One region of the Rhizobium sp. BIGb0125 genome, then DNA from elsewhere that is predicted to be linked to it. Evidence: predicted binding sites of a transcription regulator. Region 1 holds the regulator's gene; each other region holds the start of a gene.
What was found. The regulator LexA, encoded in region 1, represses DNA repair genes until DNA is damaged. The targets are predictions, from matches to a motif close to TGTTCNNNNTGTGTTCNG.
Positions count from the first base shown of each region.

Region 2: a site for LexA is predicted at 2,073-2,090, ahead of M2418_RS20290 (ImuA family protein). Genes of this name have one in related genera too.
Region 3: a site for LexA is predicted at 1,225-1,242, ahead of uvrA (excinuclease ABC subunit UvrA). Genes of this name have one in related genera too.
Region 4: a site for LexA is predicted at 1,417-1,434, ahead of M2418_RS03625 (ATP-dependent helicase). Genes of this name have one in related genera too.

Region 1 covers NZ_JANUDV010000003.1:661,547-664,691, forward strand. The annotation lists gene M2418_RS11555 (ATP-binding protein) at 1-927, opposite strand, end outside; gene lexA (transcriptional repressor LexA) at 1,378-2,106, shown strand; gene M2418_RS11565 (ComEC/Rec2 family competence protein) at 2,211-3,145, opposite strand, start outside.
Region 2 covers NZ_JANUDV010000007.1:231,268-234,412, reverse strand. The annotation lists gene M2418_RS20295 (DNA polymerase Y family protein) at 1-1,349, opposite strand, end outside; gene M2418_RS20290 (ImuA family protein) at 1,261-2,025, opposite strand; gene M2418_RS20285 (hypothetical protein) at 2,152-2,304, shown strand; gene M2418_RS20280 (L-idonate 5-dehydrogenase) at 2,378-3,145, opposite strand, start outside.
Region 3 covers NZ_JANUDV010000003.1:384,333-387,477, forward strand. The annotation lists gene M2418_RS10100 (OsmC family protein) at 1-436, shown strand, start outside; gene M2418_RS10105 (single-stranded DNA-binding protein) at 518-1,066, opposite strand; gene uvrA (excinuclease ABC subunit UvrA) at 1,372-3,145, shown strand, end outside.
Region 4 covers NZ_JANUDV010000001.1:802,082-805,226, reverse strand. The annotation lists gene M2418_RS03635 (cyclase family protein) at 106-927, shown strand; gene M2418_RS03630 (carboxymuconolactone decarboxylase family protein) at 965-1,375, shown strand; gene M2418_RS03625 (ATP-dependent helicase) at 1,476-3,145, shown strand, end outside.

The DNA of each region.
Region 1 (3,145 bases):
CGACAGCTCTGCCAGAATGTCCGTTGTCGGGCGCGGTGCCGGTGGCGTGCGGCGCACAGGGGCGCGCGTAAATTCTTCCGGGTCTGGCGTGAAGATCAGGTCTTCCACGTCCTGCGGTGCATCGGGCAGCGGCATCAGCTTGGGCGATGACGACCGAGCCGAGGTTTCCACAGCACCAATGACGATAGGCAGTGGGCGGCGCGACAGAGCCGGGCCAAGCGCCACGAAATTACCACGCTGCAAATCGCGGAACATTTCCGCCTGACGGCGGTCCATGCCGAGCAGGTCGGCTGCGCGTGCCATGTCAATATCAAGGAAAGTACGGCCCATCAGGAAGTTGGAGGCTTCCGCCGCCACGTTCTTGGCGAGTTTTGCCAGACGCTGCGTGGCGATAACGCCGGCCAGACCACGTTTACGGCCGCGACACATCAGGTTGGTCATGGCGCCAAGCGAAGCCTTGCGGGCATCTTCGGTTACTTCACCAGCCACGGACGGCGCAAACATCTGCGCTTCGTCGACCACCACCAGCACCGGATACCAATATTCGCGGTCGGCATCGAACATGCCGTTGAGGAATGCAGCTGCGGCCCGCATTTGCTGTTCGACATCAAGACCTTCAAGCGTCAGGACGCAGGATACGCGGTGCTGGCGAATACGGTTGGCAATACCGGCCAACTCACCCTCTGTGCGCTCGCCATCCACAACGATATGGCCGAACTTATCAGCCAGCGTCACGAAGTCCCCTTCAGGGTCAATAATGACCTGCTGAACCCAGGGGGCGGATTGTTCCAGAAGCCTGCGCAGCAGATGCGACTTTCCGGAACCGGAATTGCCTTGCACCAGCAGACGCGTGGCGAGCAATTCCTCAATGTCGAGTTTGGCAGCCTGCCCACCCGATAGCGTTCCCATGTCGATGCCGACCTGCAATGCCCTAAAACCTTATACTGTCAAAAATAGATGTTGAATGCCGACTCCGAACGAGCAGCGAACCCTCCCCATAACAGAGATTTCAACGCAATGCTTCCTCGTGAAGGTAAAAATGCACAGGGAATATGCGCTGCCAACCCAATCTGGTGGAGAGAATCAAACGAACCGAATCATGGCACCTTACGATATCAGATCGATAATCATGCCGGTTGGTCGGCTAACGGGCGGTGTTGCGCGCCTCAGCTTTCTGACGGATCGTTTTGTGATGAATTGACGTGAAATCGTTTAAAAAACAGCGTGATAGGCAGCGATTACACGTCTTGGCTGTTTGAAAGAAAATTCACCGGCGCGGCGATTACGAAATATTAAAGCCTTGCGGAACACATATGGAACATATAGTGTATGTTCTGCATTTGTTTCGATTTTCATCAACGGTTGGGGTGCGACTTCATGCTCACACGCAAACAGCAGGAACTGCTTCTTTTCATTCACGAAAGAATGAAAGAATCCGGTGTTCCTCCCTCATTTGATGAGATGAAGGATGCGCTTGATCTCGCGTCCAAATCCGGCATTCACCGGTTGATCACAGCGCTTGAAGAACGTGGCTTCATTCGCCGCCTGCCAAACCGGGCGCGCGCACTGGAAGTCATCAAACTTCCTGAAGCCTATTCGCCAAGCCTCAAACCACAGCGTGGCTTCTCACCAAGTGTGATCGAAGGCAGCCTTGGCAAACCAAAACCGGTTGTCGCCCCTGCTCCGACCCCCGCGCCTGTCAGCGCCAATGATGGCGGCAGCTCGGTATCGGTGCCGATGATGGGACGGATCGCGGCCGGTGTGCCGATCTCCGCCATCCAGAACAACACACATGATGTGTCCGTGCCGGCTGACATGCTGGGTTCTGGTGAACATTACGCACTGGAAGTGCGCGGTGACTCGATGATCGATGCCGGCATCTTTGACGGCGACACGGTCATCATCCGCAACGCCAAGACCGCCAATCCCGGTGACATCATCGTGGCGCTGGTCGATGATGAAGAAGCGACCTTGAAGCGTTTTCGCCGCAAAGGTGCATCGATTGCGCTTGAAGCTGCAAACCCGGCCTATGAAACCCGTATCTTTGGACCTGACCGCGTCAAGATTCAGGGCAAGCTGGTCGGCCTGATCCGCAGATACCACTAAGCGGTCATCAGCAGACCCATATCACTGCCAGGTGACGCGCCAGCGCGTCATCGCTACTGTCGCCGGAAAACGCCCGACAAAACTTGCCTTCAACTCACTTTAGTCTAGTGACGGTCCAGCAGTTGCGAGACATGCGGCGGTACTGCTGTTTCAAATGTCCTGCTGCGCCAGTTGTAATAACGATGCATGGTCCATGGACGGTAGGAACCATACATGGCAGCTGTCATTCTCTCTATCGGCAAATGCCGGTTTGCGGCGGTTGTTGCCTCAGTTGAAAATGTGATCTCCAGCGATCCGGTGCGCCGCAATGTCTGGGCACTGAGCAAAAAGGCGCCGGAGCGGCAGGTTTCAAATGATGTGGGACGCGTGGTGATAACCACAGAACCGATGTCGCAGGCGAGACCAAGATATCTGTTATCCAGCACGGAAATCACCACCTGCCCCTTCGCTGATCTGGCGATGCACCAGCTGTCGCGGCGGCAGGTAAAGGCATCAGATGCGTTTGTAACGGCGGCAGACATCACCTGCCTTTCCGTCTGAATGGTGTGTTCGTCCAGCATCGGCCGTCTTGATCGTGGTGGCGCAGCATCAGCATTGCCAGTCGTTTTGTCATTGGTGTCGTCAGGCGGAGGTTCTGGGACCGGCAGTTCCGGCAGCATGTTTGGCCGAATATATTTGTCAGGTAAGAACAAAGCCCGCGCCCATTGGTCATAGATAAAGCCGAATGGGCGTTGGCTGGTGCTGGCAACCTGATCCTCGCCAACCAGTGCCATCAGTTTCCCGTCCTCAAAAACCACCAGATCGGCATTGTCCTGCTGCCGTGACAGCACAAACAGCACAAGGCCTGCCAACAGGAACACAGCACTTACCCAAGCCAGTCGGGTGCGAAACAGTGTCAGCGCCAATAGGCCAAGCGTTCCAGCGCCCAAAAACCATTGATGCTGTCGTCCGACCCCGGCATCGCCTCCCCATGAGGCCACATAGGTGGCAATATCAATTGTCATCGCCATGCCGTAACCCATGACGGTCAGAAACGGCC
Region 2 (3,145 bases), on a different contig from region 1:
GGACCATCGGCGCGCCGCACACGCCGTCGCATTCCCCGCCAGACAAAAGACACGGGCGGGTGATCGGGTAGCAGCGCCATTGTATCGATCGGTTCGGGATGCTGTAAAAGCCGTGGTGGGCGGGGCCAACTTCCCTTCCAGCCCGCAGTCGGCTGCGACGAGAACGGCGAAACCCGCATGACCGAACGCTCCGGCACATCGCTTTCGACCGAGGCATAACGATAGATGCGTTGTGCACCGACACGGTTGGCCAAGATGTCGACTAGATCAGACATGTCAGGCTCGGCCTCCTCCACCAGCGAGGATATGGCCTGGCGATGCTCAAGCGGTTCGGCAGCCGAAGCGACCAGCGTCATGAGCTCGATACCGAAACCAGGATCAACCGTTTCGATCTTGTCGCACAGCAATCGGGTAAGGCGCTTCACATCGCGAACCGGCTGGGCCAGACCAACTCGAACCGCCTGTATGCTGTTGTCAACGCGGGTAAAAAGAAGGTCGATACGGCGCGCGCCAACCCCCTTGGTTTCCATATCCGCGCATAAGGCTATCACCAGCTTTTCCGTATAGCGGGCAATGGTTTCTGCCGCAGCGATCGGCTCTGCAAACACGCGCCGCGCTTGCGGCAGGTCCGGCGAACGGATTGGATCTATGGGCTCGGCCGAACGACCAAGGGCTTCATCGATACGCCGGCCGATTTCCGGTCCAAAGCGCTGGGTGAGCGGTGCCCTTGGCTGGTCAATGAGATCACCGATCCGCTCAAAACCAAGCGTCTGCAGGCCTGCTACGGTCTGTGGTTCCAGACGAAGGGCTGCAAGCGGCAGACGACGAAGCAATGGCAAGCTTTCCCCCGGCGGCACAACAAGGGTTGTTTTGGTCGTGAAGCGCGCAAAAGCATGCGCCGCCCCTCTTGTGTCAGCAATCGCCGCACGCGCTTCTAGTCCGGCAGCTGCGAACCGCTGGACCATCGACGTCAGCATCACAGCTTCGCCACCATGCAGATGGTCTGCACCGGTCGTATCGATAATCAGCCCATCCGGCGGATCAACCATAACAACAGGAGAAAATCGCAGCGCCCATAAGGCCAGTCGCTCAAGCGCATCACCATCTCCCCGACTATCCGCATCCACAACAACCAGTCCCGGTACCAGCGCCTGCGCTTTGGCCAAAGCCATGCCGACAGACAGTCCGAGCTTGCTGGCATTGGCGTCGAGAGCCGCAACAGAACGACGTCGGCCATCACGGCCAGCAAGCACCAGTGGTTTATCGATTGGCGGCGTAGCGGTGCCCGAAAGCCGTCTCAGACGGTCTGTTGGCCAACGGGGCAGGTACAGCGATACAACCCTGACCATCACAACTCTCCACTTCGAGATCGAAACACTCCCCTGCCCGTGCCCGGATCAGTTCGAGCAACCAGCGCTCGCGGCCGATACCGGCGACCGGCAATGGCGAAGACGGCACTGCCGAAACACGCCAGCGCGTGATCGCAGCCGTCGGCTGGCCAAAATCCTCCGCCTCGCTCTGGCGGCGCCAGCGGCGAATGGCGATACCAATCGCACCCGACTGTTCTGCGGCCAGTTGCAACCGGCGTGATGCGACCATGGAAAGCCGGGTGACCTCGGCAATCGCGGCCCCAATCCCGCCGTGACGAAGCCCTTCCTCGAAACAGGCAAGCAGCATCTTCTCATCCCCGGCTTCAACATGGATGACCCGGCCTGGATCAAGCCCCACCTGAGCAAGGGCCGGCGCGAACAGATCGGCGCGGGTCACACACCACAACACCTTGCCGCGTGTGCGCGCCGCAATACCGGCGGCAAACACCGCAGCCGCGGCTCCATCCACCGCACCATTGCCGTGACCGGCCACTTCATGCAGCGCACCCAGTGCCAGTCCGCCTCCCGGCAATCTGTCATCAATCTCCGGAACCCCGAACGGCAGAACCTGCCGTTTGCGCATGGTTGTGCCTTCGAGACGCTCAATATGCTCCCAAAGCCCGGACAGCATGGAATTGGCGATTATTCCCGACATGGCGCGAATGCGATCCTCTCAATGATCTTGCAGGGGCAAAGTTTATTTGTTCTCTTTTTGTTCCTATTGCTGTCATGAGTCAATCGGGGGCAATGAACCTCCTGTGGTCAAAATAATGATGCCGTGATGGTCCAGACCGGATTCATGCAATTGGATCAAATGGATGATGCGGTACAGTTTGTCAGGAATTTTTTCTTAGAAATCGCAGCCGTCACGTCGGCAACGCCGGAAAAACAAAAAGGCACGATTTATCGACCGTTGATCAGCATTTCCCCGTGACCATTGAGGCACGGGGAAGCTTGTGTTGCACAAGGTCATGCCATCTGCCTGACCGTGTTTCTTCTTTGGCGGATCAAAACGCCAATTGGACTTTCATTGACTTTGTTCTGTCTGCTGCTGTTTCGAATGCGGTGACGGCTTCGCTGAGCGGAAAGGTTGCGGTCAGAAGTGGTTTGAGATCAACACGGCCCTTGTTGATGAAGTCGACCGCAAGCCCGAACTCCTCATGGAACCGGAACGTGCCCTTCATCTCGATTTCCTTGGCAACAACCATGTTCTGCGGGATCGACACATCACCACCCAGCCCAAGCTGTACAACGGTTGAGCGTGGACGAAGAACCTCAAGACCTGCCCGCACAGCGCTCTGATTGCCCGACGCTTCGAACTGAACGTCAAAATATCCCTTGTTGGCAGAATAGGCCGAGAGTTGATCGGCATTGTCGGCAACATTGATCACCCGGTCAGCACCAACGCCGAGTGCCTTCTTCAGTACCGCATCCATTACGTCGGTCGCCACGATCTCACGCGCCCCATGTGCCCGTGCCGCAATGATCGCCAGCGCTCCAATGGGTCCGCAGCCGGTTACCAGCACCCGCTTGTCGGTCAGGGCGCCGGCCCGTGTTACCGCATGCAGTGTGACGGCAAAGGGTTCAGCCATCGCCGCTTCATGGATCGAGACACCCTCTTCTACCCTGTGGCACTGCCAGGCCTGCGCCACCAGTCTCTGGCGAAACGCGCCCTGGATATGCGGCATCGGCATGGCACTGCCATAGAACCGCATGTTGAGGCAGTGGTTCTGTTGCCCCTTCAGGCAATATTCGCAGTCATTGCACGGACGGCT
Region 3 (3,145 bases), 280 kb from region 1:
CGGCAATGGCACCAGCAGTTACCGCGCCTATGACCGCACCTGGGATGTCGCCGTGCCCGGCAAGGCGGTCATTCATTGTTCCAATGATCCGCTGTTGGGTGGTGACCCCACCAAGATGAACCCGGAAGACCTGCTGCTTTCGGCATTATCGGCCTGTCACATGTTGTGGTACCTGCATTATGCGTCCGAGGCCAAGGTGGTGGTGGCGGCGTACGAGGACAGCCCTGTCGGGACAGGCGAAGTGGAAAAAAGCGGTGCTGGGCGTTTTACCTCAGCCGTTTTGCGGCCACGCATTACCGTGCTTGATGGTACCGATATCGAGGTCGCGACTGCCATTCACCACCGCATTCACGAGGTGTGTTTCATCGCCCGATCGGTGAATTTTCCGGTGACCTACGAGCCGACATTTGAGTTTGTGGCCAAGCCTGAAAGCTGAGATTGCACAGGCTGTGCAGGCAATAAAAAAGCCCGGAAGCGTTTGCTTGCCGGGCCTTTTTCATAGGGATTAATTGGTCGTTCAGAACGGGATATCGTCGTCCATGTCGTTGGAGAAGCCGCCCGCAGGCTGGCCGCCGCGTGCACCACCACCGCCGCCGCTGCGTGCTGGCTGCTGGTCGTAACCACCGCCATAACCGCCACCGGAGGAGCCGCCGCCGTAATCATTGCCGCCGCCGCCAAAGTCGCCGCCACGGCTGCCGCCGCCACCGCCTTCACCGCGACCATCCAGCATGGTCAGCGTGGAGCCGAAGCCCTGCAGCACCACTTCGGTTGAGTAACGGTCATTGCCCGTCTGGTCCTGCCACTTGCGGGTCTGCAGCGCGCCTTCGATGTAGAGCTTGGCGCCCTTCTTGACGTATTGTTCAATAACCTTGCAAAGACCTTCGTTGAACACGACAACCGTGTGCCATTCGGTCTTTTCTTTGCGCTCGCCGCTGTTGCGGTCACGCCAGGTTTCGGAGGTGGCAATACGAAGATTGGCAATTGGGCGTCCGTCCTGGGTGCGGCGAATTTCCGGGTCCGCCCCAACATTACCGATCAAAATTACCTTGTTTACACTGCCTGCCATCTCGTTATCCTTGCTCCGTGCATTTTGCCCGGAAAACTTTCTTTTCTAAAACTGGTGAGATCATAGACCATAGAGGTGGCCAATGGGCACCTTTACCGCCACACAATCCACAAGGAATGTTTGCATACAATTCACCGGGATTGCTTTCACGTCAAGTTTGTTCTTTCTTTGTTCTAATAAATCTCTATTATCTAGCGGAACAGAATCGAAAAGCAGCTATTCCATACGATTAAACTCGACACTGGGCTTGGCCGCACTACATAAGTGCCCGACCCTGCCCGCCAACATATATTCCGAGCCTTGTCATGAGCGAATTGAAAACGATTTCCATCCGTGGTGCACGAGAACATAACCTGAAAGGGATTGATCTCGACCTGCCGCGCAACAAGCTGATCGTGATGACGGGACTGTCCGGCTCCGGAAAATCATCGCTGGCATTCGACACCATCTATGCCGAGGGGCAGCGCCGCTACGTGGAAAGCCTGTCGGCCTATGCACGCCAGTTTCTGGAAATGATGCAGAAACCGGACGTCGACCAGATTGAGGGTCTGTCGCCGGCCATTTCCATCGAGCAGAAAACCACCTCGCGCAACCCGCGCTCGACGGTGGGCACCGTGACCGAAATCTACGACTATATGCGCCTGCTGTTTGCGCGTGTGGGCGTGCCCTATTCGCCGGCCACCGGCCTGCCGATTGAAAGCCAGACGGTGAGCCAGATGGTGGACCGTATTCTGGCGTTTGAGGAAGGCACGCGTCTTTATATTCTTGCGCCAATCGTGCGCGGCCGCAAAGGCGAATATAAAAAGGAAATGGCCGAGCTGCAGAAAAAGGGTTTTCAGCGCGTCAAGGTCGATGGCCAGTTCTATGAAATTGCCGATGTGCCGGCGCTGGACAAGAAATACAAACACGACATTGATGTGGTGGTGGACCGTGCGGTGGTGCGCGCCGACATGGCAAGCCGTCTGGCAGACAGCCTTGAGACATGTCTGCGGCTGGCCGATGGGCTGGCAATTGCCGAATTTGCCGACAAGCCGCTGCCGGCCGAAGAGACATCCGCCGGTGGTTCTGCCAACAAATCCCTGAACGAGACCCATGAGCGAGTGCTGTTTTCAGAAAAATTTGCCTGCCCTGTCTCCGGTTTTACCATTCCGGAAATCGAGCCGCGGCTGTTTTCCTTCAACAACCCGTTTGGTGCCTGCCCAACCTGTGACGGCCTTGGTTCGCAGCAGAAGGTGGATGAAAACCTGATCGTGCCGGAACCAAACCGCACGCTCAAAGACGGCGCGATTGCCCCATGGGCAAAATCGACCTCACCTTATTATAACCAGACGCTGGAAGCGCTGGGCAAAGCCTTCGGTTTCAAGCTGTCCAGCCGGTGGTCGGACCTGTCGTCGGCGGCCAAGGGCGCCATTTTGCAGGGCACCGAAGACAAGATCGAGTTCCAGTATGAAGATGGCGCACGCTCCTACAAGACCGTGAAGAATTTCGAAGGCATCGTGCCGAACCTCGAGCGCCGCTGGAAGGAAACCGACAGCGCATGGGCGCGTGAGGATATCGAGCGTTACATGTCGGCCGCGCCCTGCCCGGCCTGCGCCGGTCACCGCCTGAAGCCGGAAGCGCTGGCAGTGAAAATCAACAAGCTGCATATTGGCGAAGTCACGCAGATGTCGATCCGCACCGCGCGCGACTGGTTTGAGGTGCTGCCTGAGACGCTGAGCGCCAAGCAGAATGAAATTGCCGTGCGCATTCTCAAGGAAATCCGCGAACGTCTGCGCTTCCTTAATGATGTGGGGCTGGATTATCTCAGCCTGTCGCGCAATTCCGGCACGCTATCGGGTGGTGAAAGCCAGCGTATTCGCCTGGCCTCGCAGATCGGTTCGGGCCTGACGGGCGTTCTTTACGTGCTGGACGAGCCATCGATTGGCTTGCACCAGCGTGACAATGCCCGCCTGCTGGACACGTTGCAGCACCTGCGCGACATCGGCAACACGGTGATTGTGGTGGAGCATGACGAAGATGCCATCATGACCGCCGATTATGTGGTCGATATTGGCCCGGCCGCCGGTATTCACGGTGGTG
Region 4 (3,145 bases), on a different contig from region 1:
TAAGTTCAATTTACAATAGTGTCATGTTCACTATTGTGACTGTTGTAAAACATGCCTTTTTTGATTTCCGCATTCATTTCAAAACCTGCACGGGAGACGTACAACATGTGCAATGCCTGCGTAATAAACGATATTAAGGACCGCATGCTTTCAAGACGCAGCCTGTTCAAGGCCGCAGCAGCGGGGACGGTAACGGCTGCTGCCGCTACATTCGGAAGCGCACCGGTCGCCATGGCGCAAGCCGCCAGCAGCGTGACCGACATGACCCATGAACTGCATGAGGATTTCCCGACTTTCTTCGGCGAGCAGCAGTTTTTCAAGGACCAGAAATTCAATTACGCCGAACACAAGTTCAATCTGTTTGAACTGCGGGTCAACGAACACACCGGCACCCATGTAGACGCACCCCTGCACTTCTCGGAAAACGGCACATCGGTTGCCGAAATCCCGGTTGGCAATCTGGTGGTGCCGCTCGCTGTTATCGACATCCGCGAAAAGGCAGCATCCAATCCAGATGCGGAAGTCACGCCCGATGACATCAAGGCGTGGATTTCCAAAAACGGCGACCTGCCGGAAAATGCCTGCGTCGCAATGTTGTCCGGCTGGCAGCAGCATCTGGGCACAGACAAGTTTCGCAATGCCGATGGCGAAGGCAAGATGCACTTCCCCGGCTTCCACGTAGAGGCGGCCAAATACCTGCTGGAAGAAAGCAAGGCGGCAGGCATTGCCGTCGACACCCTGTCGCTCGACTTCGGCAAGTCGCCGGATTTTGCCACCCATTACGCCTGGTTGCCGGAAAACCGCTGGGGTCTGGAAGGCATCGCCAATCTGGACAAGGTTCCGGTCAAGGGCGCAACACTTGTCGTCGGCGCACCGAAACACCGGGGTGGTACCGGTGGGCCCGCCCGAGTTTTCACACTCGCATAATTCGGCAACCTGCTGACCGAACACGGAGGAAACATCGATGAGCACCGTCTCCAAAACACAAGATCCGGAAACCAATCCGCGTGTGAAGGCGGTGTTCGACGATATCCGGGCGACGCGAAAGTCCGACTTCATCAACAATATGTGGCTTTACCTCGCCTTTGATGCCGACCTGTTGGAAAGGACATGGGGCGAGGTAAAGGCTGTCATGGCAACGCCTTCAGCGCTTGATCCCTTGACCAAGGAGCTGCTCTATATTGCCGTGTCCGTCACCAATGGCTGCTCATATTGTGCCCATTCCCACACCGCTGCCGCCAAGTCGAAGGGCATGACGGATGAACAACATGCCGATCTTGTCAGGGTGATTTCGCTTGCGGCCAAAACCAACCAGCTGGCAACCGCGCTGCAAGTTCCAGTCGACACGGTTTTTGACGCCGATCAGAAAAGCTGACCCTCAAAATGCACCGATACAGGTGCTTTGACGGCTGAAACGGGAATAAAAGCAGAACATGCTTCTGGCCTTTCAGCCCCGAATCACTACATTGGGCCGCATGAGCAACAATTTTGATGATATCCCGTTCTTCGATGAAGAACCGGCAGAGCCACGCAAGCCAGCACCAGCGCCACAACAGGGCAGCGGTCTTGGCATTGCAGCCCGCGCCATGGCAGCGCGTGATCGGGCGCGTCCCGCCCCCGATTATCTCTCTGGCCTGAACGCAGAACAGCGCGAAGCAGTGGAAACACTGGAAGGCCCGGTTCTGGTGCTGGCCGGTGCAGGCACCGGCAAAACTCGCGTGCTGACCACACGTATTGCTCATATTCTGGAAACCAAGCGCGCCTTTCCAAGCCAGATCCTGGCGGTGACCTTTACCAACAAGGCCGCACGCGAAATGAAGGAACGTATTGGCGTTCTGGTTGGCGGCGCCGTTGAAGGCATGCCGTGGCTCGGCACGTTCCACTCCATCGGTGTGAAGCTGTTGCGCCGTCACGCTGAACTGGTCGACCTGCGGTCGGATTTCACCATTCTCGACACCGACGACGTTGTGCGACTGATCAAGCAGCTCATTCAGGCCGAAGGCCTGGATGACAAGCGCTGGCCCGCCAAGCAGTTTGCCGGCATGATCGACAACTGGAAAAACAAGGGGCTAACTCCGAAAGACATTCCGGAGGGTGACGCGCGCGCCTTTGCCAATGGCAAGGGTCGTGAGCTCTACACCGCCTATCAGGCCCGGTTGAAGACGCTCAATGCCTGCGACTTCGGTGACCTGCTGCTGCATCCGATCAGCATGTTCCGTCGCAACCCGGATATCCTCAAGGAATATCACCAGAAGTTCCGTTACATCTTGGTCGATGAGTATCAGGACACCAACACCGCCCAATATATGTGGCTGCGGCTTTTGGCGCAGCGCCCCAAGGGTGAAGTGCAAAACGTCTGCTGCGTGGGTGATGACGATCAGTCCATCTATGGCTGGCGCGGTGCCGAGGTCGATAACATCCTGCGTTTCGACAAGGATTTTCCCGGCGCAAAGGTCATCAAGCTGGAGCGCAACTACCGTTCCACCGAACACATTCTCGGCGCTGCCGGTCATCTGATTTCACACAATGAAGGCCGGCTTGGCAAAACGCTGTTTACCGACCGCGTTGATCCCGATGACGAAAAGGTCATTGTGCACGCCGCCTGGGATTCCGAAGAAGAAGCCCGCGCAGTTGGCGAAGAAATCGAACAGTTGCAGCGCCAGAGCCATAATCTCAACGATATGGCGATCCTTGTGCGCGCCTCATTCCAGATGCGTGAGTTTGAAGATCGCTTCGTGACGCTGGGGCTGAACTACCGCGTTATCGGCGGCCCGCGCTTCTATGAACGTCTCGAAATTCGCGATGCCATGGCCTATTTCCGTCTCGTCTGCCAACCGGCTGACGATCTGGCCTTTGAGCGCATCGTCAACACACCGAAGCGTGGACTTGGTGACACCACCATCCGCAACCTGCATGACTATGCACGTGCCCGCGATATTCCGATGTTGGCGGCTGCCGCCGATATTATCGAAACGGATGAATTGAAACCAAAGGCCCGCAAGGCGCTGTTCGATGTGATTCAATCTTTCAGAAACTGGCAGCAACGGCTTGAAACCACGTCACATATCGAACTGGCCGAGCAGATTCTGGAAGAGTCCGGCTATACCGACATGTGGAAGGCCGACAAGTCGGCTGAAGCGCCGGG